DNA from 3 places in the Enterococcus sp. DIV0756 genome. Region 3 is predicted to be linked to each of the others. Evidence: riboswitches for the same ligand, from Rfam matches in the RefSeq annotation. Region 3 holds a riboswitch; each other region holds the start of a gene.

The links. A riboswitch is a leader RNA that binds a small molecule or an ion and turns the genes downstream of it on or off. The one in region 3 is predicted to bind magnesium.
Region 1: another riboswitch for magnesium. It lies ahead of IGI44_RS17410 (ABC transporter permease subunit); the one in region 3 lies ahead of mgtA (magnesium-translocating P-type ATPase).
Region 2: another riboswitch for magnesium. It lies ahead of IGI44_RS02425 (GNAT family N-acetyltransferase); the one in region 3 lies ahead of mgtA (magnesium-translocating P-type ATPase).

The regions. Positions count from the first base shown of each region.
Region 1 is NZ_JBIOLF010000002.1:209,188-214,113, reverse strand. It holds gene IGI44_RS17420 (ABC transporter permease) at 1-222, shown strand, start outside; gene IGI44_RS17415 (ABC transporter ATP-binding protein) at 276-1,055, opposite strand; gene IGI44_RS17410 (ABC transporter permease subunit) at 1,136-2,893, opposite strand; M-box (ykoK) riboswitch at 2,955-3,124, opposite strand; gene IGI44_RS17405 (LysR family transcriptional regulator) at 3,428-4,315, shown strand; gene IGI44_RS17400 (LCP family protein) at 4,433-4,926, opposite strand, start outside.
Region 2 is NZ_JBIOLF010000001.1:493,396-498,321, reverse strand. It holds gene mgtA (magnesium-translocating P-type ATPase) at 1-2,343, opposite strand, end outside; gene IGI44_RS02425 (GNAT family N-acetyltransferase) at 2,543-2,974, opposite strand; M-box (ykoK) riboswitch at 3,420-3,589, opposite strand; gene IGI44_RS02420 (helix-turn-helix domain-containing protein) at 4,024-4,926, shown strand, end outside.
Region 3 is NZ_JBIOLF010000001.1:1,820,507-1,825,432, forward strand. It holds gene mgtA (magnesium-translocating P-type ATPase) at 1-2,563, opposite strand, end outside; M-box (ykoK) riboswitch at 2,736-2,900, opposite strand; gene IGI44_RS08855 (nitroreductase family protein) at 2,925-3,668, opposite strand; gene IGI44_RS08860 (PLP-dependent aminotransferase family protein) at 3,669-4,926, opposite strand, start outside.

The DNA of each region.
Region 1 (4,926 bases), on a different contig from region 3:
CGCTCGCTGTTATTAGGCATTCCAACTGCAGGAATGATTTCTTGGCTAATCTATAGAGCAATGGTTAAGGGAGGAGCAGAGATCAGTTATCATTTCCCTTGGAGAAGCATTTTGATCAGTGTAACGGGTGTATTTTTGATTGTGTCACTCACTATGCTTTATGCAATAGATAAGATTAAGAAGGAAAATATTATTGAAGCGTTGCGTGATGAGCTGTCGTGAGTATCTTCATAAAAAAATAGACACCCGTGCAAATTTGCGCGGATGTCTATTTTTTATACTTGCATGCGACGGATCATTTCTTTTGTAATGCGATCCACAATGTTAATGATTGTTTTAGGGGAGCGTTCGCTTCTTGGAACATCGATTCGATAAATTTTCGCTACACGTCCAGGATTGGAGTCCATCAAAACGACACGGTCGGATAGTTGAACGGCTTGTTGGACATCGTGAGTGATCATGACGATTGATTTGGTAGCAATTTGATTGTTCAACCAAATGTCTAATAAATCGTTGGACAGTTGACTAGCTGTTACGATATCTAAAGCTGAAAAAGGTTCGTCTAATAACAACAAGCTAGGTTCAATCGCTAAGGCACGGGCAAACCCGACACGCTGCTTCATCCCACCAGATAGTTCTCTAGGATAGGCCTTTTCAAATCCTGTTAAGCCGATCATTTCGATGAGATTATTGACTCTTTTTTTGATTTGTTCACGAGAAAGCCCTACACGATTTTCCAGACCAAAGCTGATATTTTTTTCTACCGTTAGCCAAGGAAAAAGAGCGAAGTGTTGAAAAACCATACTAATGTTGGCATCTGGTTCAGTGATCGTTTTATTCTCAAACGTAATTTCTCCTGTGGTTGGTCGAAGAAGTCCGGCAATACTTCTTAATAGAGTCGATTTTCCTGTTCCAGACTGACCGATAATGCTCAAAAATTCATTTGTTTTAACTGTTAAGTCGATATTTTCAAGTACTTTCAAATGGTCTTTATGCCCTTCAATTTCAAATTCCTTGCAGACTGCTTTTACGTTTAATAATTCTGTGTTTTCCATTGTCTATTTTTGCATAATCGAACGAGTCGATCATACTTCTCCTTTCGTTTGCATGCTAAAAAAATAATGGGGTAAAACTACTAATAGTGAAATTTTTCTTTAGCTACTCGATATAGCGGTTGCCAAATAAAAGCGATACAAAGTCCTACCATAAAGCACATCGCTAATGTACCCAAAGCGGATTTATCTTTTATTCCATCATTCACTGAAATATATTGACCTAAGCCTGTGACATTGATTGTTTGTTTACCCCATTGAATACTTTCAGCGGCAATGTCTGCATTCCAAGCTGCACCAGCAGCATTAATAATCGCTGTAATTAGATAAGGCAGAATCGAAGGAATTAGGTATTTGGTCCACCATTGCCATTTAGACAGTTTAAATAGTTTCGTCACGTCTCGTATGTCATCAGGAATTGCTAAATAACCGGCGATTACATTAAAGAAGTAATACCATTGACACCCAACCATAATAAGCGGCAGAATCCACCATTGTAACTTGTTAAAACCCATACCAATAACAAGAACGACAAAGGGTGTATAAACATTCGAAGGAATTGAGCCCAAAATTTGACCGATGGGTTGAACAATATTTAACCGGCGATTATCACTAGCGACCCAAATGGCTAAGGGTGTAAAGATGACTCCGGCAACAATCATTGCCAATGTCACTCTTAAAGTGGTATAGAGCGTTAATCTAGGAATCATGCTGAAATCTTGATGAGGTAAGAAATGATAGAGCTTGATCGAACAAATGATTACCACAAACGCTAGACTGACATACCATAAGGTTTTAAAAAAATTCCGTAATTTCGACACTAATCGATACAGATGATCCAATTTTAAGAAATACCAAATTTTTGGTATATCGTAGATCCAAAATCTGCTGAAACTTGCAAAACCCTTTGAAAACTGTTTCGTTAATGATGCATTTTTTAACAGTTGATAAACGATTGATTTTGGCGGTGTTGTACTTTCAACGTCTGTCTCATATTTGAAGTAATAAGTTGCCCGAACCAGCGGTTGAAATACTAAGAAATTTAGGATTACCACATTCAGTAGCAACGCTAGAACAGCCCACAAACAAGCCTTGAAGTCGGCACGGTTCAATGCCACTTGAATATATGAACCAATTCCCGGTAAAAAAAGAGTCGTATCCTTTGGTAGAGCTACAGAAGCTTGTTCACTAGCTACTAATGCAAACCAAGCCGCCGTTTGAGAAATAATCACATTCCAAAGCAAACCCGGGATCGCATATACAAATTCAAGCCGCCAAAATTTTTCCCAAGGGTTGTATTTGAATTGCTCAGTAACATTGGACAGATCCGAAGGGATAACTTCCATGATTTGGTAGAGTGTCAACATAATGTTCCATGCTTGACCAGTAAAAATTGCGAAGATGGCAACACATTCAGCACCCAACACATTTCCTGGGAATAACCCCAGCAGCCAAGCAGTTGTAAAAGTTAGAAAGCCTAATAAAGGCACGGATTCAAGAAAATTAACTAACGGTAGAATAATTCTTCTGGCAGTCTTATATTTCACTGCTAAAAGTCCAAAAACAAAGGAAAATAAGAAAGACCAAACCATTCCGACAATCATTCGAAACATCGTTCGAATGGAAAAATAACCAAGATTTGTGACGGATAAAAAGTCCTTATGTTTATTCACCGTCGATAAAAATTCTTCCGAGGGTAACGTTTGAAGCGGGCGGTTCATTTTCATCAGCGAGAAAATCAGTATGAAAGCAAAAAGAGCTAAGATAAATAGGAAGGTGATATTTCCGATAATTCTTGTAAGCTGATTGTTTTGCTTTGATGAAGCGTTGAAAACTTTCAATGTAAAAAACCTCCTAAATAATCATATTAAGGAGGTCACCGAATAAATAGACAAGTTTATAAGGAAATCACGTTAATTGAGCTTTGGCTTTCTGAGACGTAAGAAAAGGATCTTCTAGTTATCTTGGGAAAGCCTTAATTCGACAATCCCTGCTTTACTCGTTACTGTCTCTCGACATTTCCGAGCGATAACCTGTGTTCTTCAGAGTAACCTCACCTAATATGATTATATTTTATTGTGCAAACTCATCATACTCGTGAAGGATGATAAATCAATTGTTACTCAGACAACAATCACTATATGAAAGACTGTAGTCCTTACTAATAAAGCTTTTTATTATCATTACGCTTTTTATAGAAATGCTTTCCAATTTATTAAGAGAGGCCTCCGTCTATTTTTGTTTGGTGCTAAGAGCCTCAAAATAGTTAACCACTGTTAAAGAATACTTGTTATTTAATGTTTTTCCTTGCCTAATAGTCGTTTAAAAGAGCAAAATTAGGTTGGCCTAAAATTTACTGTTGGGATGTGAAAGAAATGTCGATTGAGAAATTAGAGTACTTCTACGTCATTGCAAAATACAATAGCCTCTCAAAAGCTTCGAAAGAGTTGTTTATTGGAATCTCTTCTCTGAGCTCAGCCCTTAAAAGCCTGGAAAACGAGCTAGGCTATGATTTATTTACGCGTCACGGAAAGAAACTAGTTTTGAGTGAAGAAGGACAGAGGATTCTCCCTTTTGTGAAGCGAATCATTGAGGAAGCAAAAAAAATCCATTTCCCTCTTTATCAAATGATTGATCGTCCTTCTTTTAGGGTGGGGATTAGCGAATCAGTTTTAATATTTGAAGCAGGAGAGTGTGGGTGCTGCAATGACAGCTATACGATCAACTATGTCAATGACGCTCCTTTAGAGTTACTGAAGCAACTTAAGCATAAGGAAATTGACTTAGTAATAACTAGTTGCCTGATGGATGATCCACAATTTGAGCGCTGTTCACTAATTCGTTCGAAAATGTTACTGGCGGCTAATCAATCACTGGTAACGAATGAATTGAGACAGGCGGCAGCAGAGGATCTAGAAAAATTTCCTTTTATCATTTTGACCGATCATGTGGGGCATCAACAGTTAACTCAAAGGACAGCTGAATATTTTAATATTGATCCTGAATACCTTTATTGCCATGATAGTTTAGGGATTCATAAATGGTTGAATGAGAAAAAGGCAATTTTTGTGATTCATGCAATAGAAAAGGAACTTCTGGCAAATGAATCGATTGGCTTTCTTACGTTGCCTAGTGCGTTAAGCTTGGATTATTATTTATACAAAAATAAGAACAGCCAACAGGTTTTTGATATTGAGGAAGTAGAAAATGATTTAAAGCGAACATTCAAAGAAATTGAACTCAAAGGAAATGGTATCCGTTAAGAAAAATCTATTTAAGTAGATCAAAAATCAGCGTAAGCAAGTGCAATTAACACTTACTTACGCTGATTTTTTTGTTCAAAATAGAACGTTCATTTCGTTTGGTAAATCATTTTCTGCTTAAGGAACAAACCCGTTTTTGGTTTTTACGGTAGGCAGCGTTCCAGTTTCCGTATTACCTGGTGTTCCAATATAGACATTGCCGTTCAGAGAAGTAGATTCTTTTTCCTCTGCTGCTTCATCTTGGACAGAATAGTCGCTTTGATAGAGATATTGACCATTTGTGTGAAAGACAAATGATTTTTTATCACGATCGTCTTTTTTGTCGATTCCGAGACTTACCCGCAATTCATGACTGACATATTGAATGCTATCCGGATAGAGCTCAACCATGCTGCGACCTTGATTGCTAAAGGTTCGCCAATCAAAGGTGAGTCTTTGTTTCTCATAATTGTTATAAATCAATCCACTTTCTATTAGTTTAAGCAATTGATCGGTCGTGATATCGGTTTGAATATTATTATCAAAGGAGTCGATGATACCTGTCAAATTTTTGACAACATCCTTTGATTTCAATTTTTTTCCAACGGATTGGATAATCTCTTGTTGGCGAA
Region 2 (4,926 bases), 1.3 Mb from region 3:
CACTTGTTGTGATGGACTCAATGTATGGTAGCTCCCGCCTAGCATTGCTGGACAAATAATGAAATACATCAATAGATATGTCGTGATATCAAACACAGAACTCGTTGGTCCAATCCACAACATGAACTTGCCAATGTTGGCAGATATCCAGCTTTTTGGTTCATCCAAATATTCCTTATCCATCTTATCCCACGGAATCGAAATACAAGAAATATCGTAAATCATATTCAAAAATAGCAGCTGCAATGGCAGCATTGGTAAGAACGGCAGGAAGGTACTAGCAATCAAAACAGAAAACATATTCCCAAAGTTCGAGCTGGCAGTCGCCTTGATATATTTCATAATATTGCCAAAGGTTTCTCTGCCTGAGACGATTCCCCGTTCCAAAACCATCAAATCTTTTTCCAGCAAGATAACGTCCGCTGATTCCTTCGCAATATCCACAGCGGTATCCACGGAAATACCAACATCGGCGGCCTTCATCGCAGGCGCATCATTGATCCCGTCTCCTAAGAAGCCGACGGTGTGGCCGTTTTCTTTTAATGCATGCGTAATTCGTTGTTTTTGCTGCGGATTCAATTTGACAAAGATATTGTATTTTTCTACGACATCCGCTAATTGCGGATCGTTTAGATTGGCGATTTGTTCACCAGTAACTAATTCTTCCGATTCCAAACCAACCTGTTTGCAGACCGATTTCGTCACTAGCGCATTGTCGCCTGTCAGTACTTTGACGCCCACACCATGGGTCTTCAGTGTTTCTAACGCTTGCTTCGTGGTTTCCTTTGGCGGATCTAAAAAGGCCAAGTAACCAATTAGAACCATTTCTGACTCATCCGATACAGAGAATTCACCAACGACGCTGGGGTTGGTTTTTTGTGCCACCCCAAGTACCCGCAAGCCATCGCTGTTTAGTTCCTTTACTTTTTCTAGAACCTCTTGCTTGGCCTCTTCCGTTAATGGTGTGACCTTTCCTTTAAAATCGACGAAGCTGGAGATTCGCAGCATCTCTTCAATCGCGCCTTTGGTGATCATTTGGGTTTTGCCATCATTATCCGCGACAACAACACTCATCCTGCGACGGTCAAAATCAAAGGGAATCTCATCAACCTTTTGATAATTGATGGTACTTGTATCCAACTCATTTTGTGCGGCGTCAATAATGGCGACATCCATTAAATTTTTCAAACCAGTTTGATAATAGCTATTTAAGTAGGCATGACGTAACACGCGTGGATCTTCTGTGCCGTCACAATCTAAATGGTACTCCAAAATAATTTTATCTTGAGTCAATGTCCCTGTTTTATCGGTACAAAGCACATCAACGGCACCAAAATTTTGAATCGAATTGATATTTTTAATAACAGTGCCTTTTTTAGCCATTCCCGATGCGCCTTTGACTAAATTTGTAGTAACAATCATTGGCAGCATTTCAGGTGTCAATCCTACAGCAACCGATAAGCCGAACAAGAAGGCTTCCATCCAATCGCCTTTGGTCAAGCCATTGATTACAATGACTGTAGGTGCCATTAGCGCCATAAATTTGATGAAGATATACGAAGTCTTCTTGATTCCCACTTCAAAATTCGTCAAATCGGGCTTGGTACTCAAGGATTTTGCTACATCGCCAAAAAGCGTGCGATTTCCAGTTGCGATCACGACCCCTTCCGCGCTTCCGCTAATGACATTGCTTCCCATGAAGACCATGTTTTCATAGCTAGTCTCAGAATCTTGTGTGACAACATTGCTCTCTGCTTTTTTTTCAACCGGATAGCTTTCTCCAGTCAAAGCCGATTGAGAAACAAATAAATCCTTTGTGACCGTTAAACGGACATCCGCTGGAATCATATCCCCAGCAGAAAGTTTTACCACATCACCACAGACGATTTCCTCAATCGGAAGCTCAAGGAATTGATTTTTTCGTCGCACCGTCGCTGTGACTTTCACTAAAGATTTTAATTTTTCAGCGGCTTGATTTGAACGAACCGATTGGATCAATGTCATCGTTCCGCTAATCATGACCATCGTAAAAATAATTGCACTGCCAAAATAATCCCGGTCTGCTGGAGCAGCGATTACTACATCCGTTGTAAATGACGTTAACCCTAAGCCGATCAGTACCAATGTAAATGGTGTAATGTATGCTTTTAGCACTTCCAAAATGAATGGCGTCTTTTTGCCATATGAGATTGTATTGTCTCCATATTGTTCTCTGGCAATATCGGCTTGTTCTTCCGATAAGCCTTTTTTTGATGTATGAAATGTTTCAAAAACATGTTCTGCTGTTTTTCTAGCAAACAGATCATAATTTACTTTTTGAGTATTCTTAGTTACTTTTTCCACTGTTCTTACCTTCTCTCCAAAAAAAATTCGCCATAATCCTATCCCAATCATCAGATAGATAAGAATGTTTCCGAATGTTTTCATTTTTATTGCCTCCTAATGTGGGCTCACGGAGAGAAGAAGGAGCTAAAAACAAATAGACAAGAATAATTTGCCGATGCTCCATTCTTCATTTATCCATAAACCCGATCTTCGCGAACTACTGTCGTCCATTTGTTTTCATCTCCTTTGTATTTATTCGACTCAAGGGTTGTCGAATGTCTTTCTTAAACACTTTCAAAATCAATTGGTCTTCTTGATATTCGTAAGGCAATTCTTGATAAGCCAGCTTGTCATAAAAGCCCCAAGCTTGTTTCCTGCCTGTCAAAAAAATAGTCGAAAAGCCGCATCGATGAGCGATTTCCTCCGCATAGATCATCATTTTTTTCCCCAAGTGTTTGCCCTGCGCTAGCGGGTCAATTGCAACTTGTTTAATCTGAACGAATGAGGATGTTACAGGATGCAGCAACAACGTTCCTACTACTTCCTCTCCATATCGCACGACCAAATGAATATCCTGCTTTTCTTCAATCGGTGCTTCAAATAAATACGGTTTTCCCGCGCTTTCCTTCAACACTCGATTCCGAAGCATCAATGCTTCCCGATAAAATAGACTGTTCCATCTCACTAACATAAACACTGTTTTACCATGATGATTCCTCCTTTGTTTTTGATTGAAAAATAAAATAGATGGTTGTTGATGATTAGCAACTGTTGAGGAATTCATTTCTCACGTATAAGATCAAAACTACGACTGAACTTTTTTAGCAGAAACTGTTGGCAGCTAGCTCCTATTTAGGAATTAATCGTGCTAAACAACTACTTATGCTTATAAAGCTAGCTCATAATCACAGTATGGATTTTTTCTAACGTAAAAATTCAACAGATTTTCGTACGCATACCATTTTACTAATCTACTAAAGTAGAAAGTAAAACTGGCAACTGCAAAAAGTTGGACTCGCAAAAAAAGGCCTTTCGCTTTAAAAAACTCAGCGAAAGGCCGTAAAAAATCCATCTTAAATAAAAGACAAATACTCTTGTCGATCTAGTCGTTGAGTTTTGGCACTATACAACGTAAAGACAAACATCTTAGCTACCTTAAGAAAAGCCTTGTATTCGACAATTCCTGTTCTACCCATTGGCGTCTCTCGACATTTTTGGGCAGTAGCCTATGTTTGCATAGGAGCCTCACCTAACAAATCATATTCTATTTTTCTTTTCAAAATCTAACAAAATAAACGAACATTGTCAATAGGTTCTATAAAAAGTTGTTAAAAATAACTTTAGTTTTTTATAAAACCCGTATTTTATCTAATAATTACAGGGAACTAATTATTTCCATTCATTCTAGAATAATTAGTGATTCCAAAAATTTTACAACATTTCATTTTTTTGAAAAAAACGAACATTAAAGATAAAACGCCCTCCGTTCCCAAGAAAAAAAGATTATTTTTAAAGAAAAGCAGTTCATTGTATCTTAACAGTCAGATTTTCCGAATATTCAAATCATTCGAATCTTTCTAAAATAAAGACGAAGTTTCATCCATGCTAAAATTAATTTAACTTATATTTAAACACCCATGATAATTTTTTACTGCTATCTTCAACTTTTAAGAAATTCAATAGAAAGGAGTGGCTTTTATGTACAGAGATCTTTTTATGACGAATCAGCAACGAAAAAAAGTGCATTTTTTTAAACAAATGGAGGATTATCCTGCGGGTGAATACTCCGTACATACACTTAGTCAAAAATTCAACTCCAGCTATCCGCCATTTCTTCAGATGCTTCAAGAGCTAGATGACTCATTAAGAAAATTAAATGAAGCACCGCTATTGATTGAACCTTCAAAAGTCTATTGGGAGAGCGACTCAAGCAGGTCCAATACCTTCTTAATTGAGCAGGTAAAAAATTCCATTCCTTATCGTTTTTTATTGACCTCTTTGTTCTATCCCGAGAAAAATTTGAAGGATTTTAGTAAAGAAATTTTTGTGAGTGAATCAACGATTTTACGGCGCTTACATCCCCTAATGGATCATCTCGCGAAGTGCAATATTCGGATCAATTTTTCTAAAATGGAACTGACAGGCCGTGAAGCGGTTATTCGCTTAGTCTACATCAAAACATTATGGGCAGCCTCATTGGGAGAAGATATCAACTTCAGCCCACTTTCTTTTGAAAAGGAAGAGGCCTTGTTGAATGAGATACATTCATTACTGCCTTCGCACCTTCATCCAAAATTAGCCCGTTTGATGCTTTGTGTCAATCGGTTGCGAAATGAGCAAAAAAATTACTTGGGCGAGGCCCCCTTTGAAGACCTGTTGTTCTCTCAGACAAAGCCGCTGTTAGAACACTATTTTTCCGGCCTCTTGGATTCGCGTATCCAAATACGACGAAATATCGAATTTTTGAATTATTTATTTTATTATTATCCGTATTGCGTCAAAAACGATGGTCAGATTCTAAACCCTTTAATGCTCTATTACGCCAAAAATATCGAAGAACGCGATCCATTGTGTTTAGCCATTGATGCCTTTCATCGTTAT
Region 3 (4,926 bases):
GTTGCGTTGCCAGCATATAAGCAATAACGATTCCGACATACCAGAACCAATAGCTCGTTGGTAAATGAACAAAATCAAATTGTTCAGCAAGTGGCGTTAGCACGACTAATGCTCCGACGACGACTGCCATTAATAAGCTGATAAACACTTGTGGTGCTGGTCGACTTTGAATAAAAGGAATTTTCTTTGTCCGTACCATTAAGACAACCAATGCTTGTGTAGTTAAGCCAATCATGAACCAGCCCGTTTGAAACAGATTTTGAGCACCTACAGTATTCGCACCAAATACGAACCACATTACCCAGAAAGTGATAATATCGAATATTGAGCTAATTGGACCAATGCACACCGTAAATTTTAGCAATCCTCTTGTTTCCCATTTCGTTGGTACTTGCAATTCCTCCTCATCAACATTGTCCCAAGGAATTGTTAACTGAGCAAAATCGTAAATTAGATTTTGCAATAACAATTGAAGGGATAACATTGGTAGAAATGGTAAGAAAGCACTAGCAATTAAAATTGAAAACACATTTCCGAAGTTTGAACTGATAGTGATTTTGATATATTTCATCATATTGCTAAAAACGCGACGACCTTCGATTACCCCATTTTCTAACACACCTAAACTTTTTTCTAACAAGATAATCGAGCTGGCATCTTTTGTAATATCTGCAGCGGTATCCACAGAAATTCCTACGTCCGCTTTCCTCAGCGCAGGTGCATCATTAATTCCGTCTCCCATGAAGCCAACAGTGTGACCTTTACTTTGCAACGCCTCAATAATTCTTGATTTTTGCATCGGATTCAACTTCGCAAATAAATTAACCGTTTCCGCCACTTGATACAATTCGTCATCTGACATGTCATCAATTTGGTTTCCCAATACATATTCATCTGCTGGAATCCCTACATCTTGACAAACTTTCTGTGCCACAATTGCGTTGTCTCCCGTAAGAACTTTTACGGTTACACCATGTTGGTGCAGTGATTTGATAGCCGGTTTAGCAGACGCCTTCGCTGGGTCAAGGAATCCCATAAAGCCAACCAAAATCATGTCTTTTTCATCGTCTGTGGAATAGATTGCTTCATCATGAGCATCTCGTCGAACAGCTACGGTAATAACCCGCATGCCTTGACGATTCATTTTTTCATTCACAGCTTGCAGCTTTTGTCGAATTTCCGAAGTTAATTCTAAAATTTCCCCGTTAATCTCAACATACTTACAAATTGCTGCCATTTCTTCAACCGCACCCTTAGTGATCATCAATTGATGATCATCTGTTTTCATCACCACTGTCAAGCGCCGGCGAGAAAAATCAAAAGGTATTTCATCAATTTTTTGAACTATTTGATAAGGCAGGTGACGATCTTGTTCTTCAAAATAATTAATAACGGCAATATCCATCAAATTTTTCCAACCCGTTTGATACGTAGAATTCATAAATGCTAGATCTAGCACTTGTTCATTTTCATTTCCTAATGGGTCGAGATGTTGAACTAAAACTACCCGATCCTCCGTAATCGTCCCAGTTTTATCTGTACATAAAACATCCATGCTGCCTAAATTTTGGATTGAGGCTAATTCTTTCACAATGACTTTGTGTTTCGATAACGTTAAGGCTCCTTTAGCTAAGTTAGAGCTCACAATCATCGGCAACATTTCTGGTGTAAGTCCAACAGCTACAGCAATTGCAAAGAAAAAGGCGCTACTCCAATCCCCTTTCGTTAGTCCGTTGATCAAGAACACTAACGGAAATAAAATCATTACCATCCTCAGTAACATTTTGCTTACTTTAGTTAAGCCTATGTCAAAAGAAGTTTTTCCACGTTTTGACGTCGCATTTTTGGCAATATCACCGAAAAATGTTTGTTGACCGGTTTTTAAAATAATTGCTTTTCCTTGACCGCTTAAAACATCGGTTCCCATAAATACCAAATTGGTTAAATCCAAAGCCGTTGTTTCCTCTGTTAAATCTTTGTCTTTTGCGAGATATTTTTCAACAGGCATCGATTCTCCTGTTAGCGATGATTGGTTGACAAAAAGATCTTTTGTCCAAATCAAAACGGCATCCGCCGGAATCATATCGCCGGTTGCTAACGTTAAAATGTCACCTGGTACTACTTCATCCATCGGAATTTCTTTTGTCTCTCCATTACGTGTGATGGCAGCAGTATTCTCAATCATTTCTTTTAATTCAATGCTCGCCTTTTGCGAACGATATTCTTGAATAAAAGTTATTAAAACACTTGCCAAAATCATAATCGACATAACCACAGCTGCTTCTATATCGTTTGTTAATAAGGAAACAATTGCTAATGCGGCCAAGACATAAACGAAAGGATCGTTAAATGCTTGTAAAAATAATAAAAATCCTGGCGTTGGTTTTTGCGCCGAAACTTCGTTTGGACCGTACTCTTCCAAACGGCTTTGCGCATCCTCTTCAGATAATCCTTGTAAAGAAGTTCGCAGATTAAGAAAAAGATCGCGATCAGACAGAATCGCTAATTTTTTCAATTCTTGATCCTTGTTGACTTTGCGAGCAAGAAGGTTTTTTTTGTTCATCATAATGGTTCCTCCTAAAATTCAGGCCAACCTCAGTCGCCCTCGAGTAGTTACTTTTCGGTCGACTATCGTCATGATCCATCTCCCTCACATCCTTTCCATTTAACTAATAGACACTGACTTGGACACACAAATAAAGCGCGCACTCGAAAATGAGCACGCGCAAAAGTTTCATTCATGTTCATCGTCGAGCTTTAGCACTATAGGGCGTAGACAGATTTGTCAGCTACATTATGAATCACCTTCACGATGATCCCTGTTATACCCATTGGCGTCTCTCGACATTTTTGGGCAGTAGCCTGTGTCCATATAGGAGCCTCACCTAACAATTAATTTAATTTTCATCCTTACTATAAGGTACTTACCTATCAGTGTCAAACTTAACACCGAAAAATTTGTTAATTTTCAGAAACTCATCCACCTTTTTATTCGGAGTGTTACTAAAATAGTCGGCAAACTTTTTACTCCATAGCTTTGTTTCCCGAGCTTCAGCAAATTTCTCCATGGTCTCATCATACGTTTCAATTAAAGAATAATCGTAATCTTTATAGGTATCATAATGGATGACGGCTTGTTCTGGTAATCTAGGTTTTACCTGCATTTCCACATTCGGCTTTCCAATACTCAAACCAGCAACTGGCAATACATAATCAGGCAGCTTTAATAATTCGCTGACCTCAGCAATATCTTTGCGAATTGTCCCAACAACTACAGAGCCTAAACCTAATGCCTCAGTCGCGATCACGGCATTTTCTAATGCTAAAGCTGCATCGGTGACAGCCGTGATTACTGGGTCAAATCCTTCATTGATTCGATACTCAACCCCATAGTGTTCAGCAACTTTTTGTGTTCGTTTCAAATCTGCTACAAATACTAGAAAAACGGAACTATTCAGTACATGAGGGTTTCCAGGATTCATTGCTACTAGTTGTTCACGAATCCCCCGATCCTTAACAACAATAATGCTGTACATTTGGCCGTTCATCCAGCTTGGAGCTTGCCGGCTAGCTTGTAAAATTTTTTGCAGCTCCTCTTCTGATAATTGATACGTTTCATCAAAGTTCCGATACGTCCGATGTTGATTCATTACTTCTAGCGCTTCCATCTAACTCCTCCTTAATTCCTTTGAGATTGCTTGCAATTTGATAAAAAACTCTTGTCTCGTCTTTTTAGACATGCGAGTATAATTTACTCTCATTGACATTGTATCATTACTAAAAAGAAATGAGGGCGCGATCAATAATTTTTCCTGTAAAAAAATCTCCCAATCTTTTCGCGTTAAATGTTGGTGTCGCCATGTCAGATATACATATATGCCGCCTTCAATCTTTGAAATACTCCAATCACCCGCGATAATTTTTGACTGATCAATAAAAGCCTGGGCTTTCTGCTTTAAAGCAACAACTAATTCTGCCTGATTTTGTTCAAATAATGGATCTGTTAATGCCGTATGTGCGATTACTTGAGGAAAAATGCTGATTGAGAAATCCATCATTTGTTTAGCATCAGATAAGCGTTGAATTAGCTTCTGATCTGCGACAATCCATCCAATCTTGATCGAAGAACCAAATATTTTTGAAAGGGAACCTAGGTGAATCACCTGGTGTGGTGCAAGTTCTTTTAAAGATGGTGGAATTTTTTTGAAATTCATTTCGCTAAACACTTCATCTTCTACGATCGGCAGCTGGTATTTGAGACTGAGTTCGATTAATTCATTTCTGCGTCTTTCTGACATCGTCGTTCCAGTAGGATTTTGAAAAGTTGGATTCAGAATGATTAACTTAATTTTTTTTGTCAAAATCAATTGCTCTAATTTATCAATTCTCATTCCCTCTTTGTCCATTTCAACACCGTACAACCGTACTCCAGCACTGGCAAAAATTGGTAATGAATACAAAAATGAAGGATCTTCAATTGCAACACTATCACCACTTTGCAACATCACTTGTAATAATAAAAACATGGCCTGCTGACCACCAGAGGTGATTAGTACTTGATCGGACGAAACGTCAATTTTTTGTTCTAATTTGATTCGTTTACAAATAACTTGTTGTAAAGGGCGGTACCCTAACGAACTTTGCTTTTTTTCTTCTAACAATAATTCTTCCCATGTATAAGATGGAAAACGGAAGTCGGGGATCATACTTAGTGGTAGTTCTCCAGAATATAGATCGATGATATCTGGCTCCTTCAATAACCGCTGAGCCCTTTCCAAAAAGGGTTCTTTAGGATGGGTTTCTTGAGTAAATAAACTACGCCAATCTACTCGTGGATGGGTACTTCGCCCCCAGTTCCCCTCATTGACGAGGGTGCCGCTGCCTTGCCTACGAATGACCCAGCCCAAACTGACTAGTTCTTCTAAT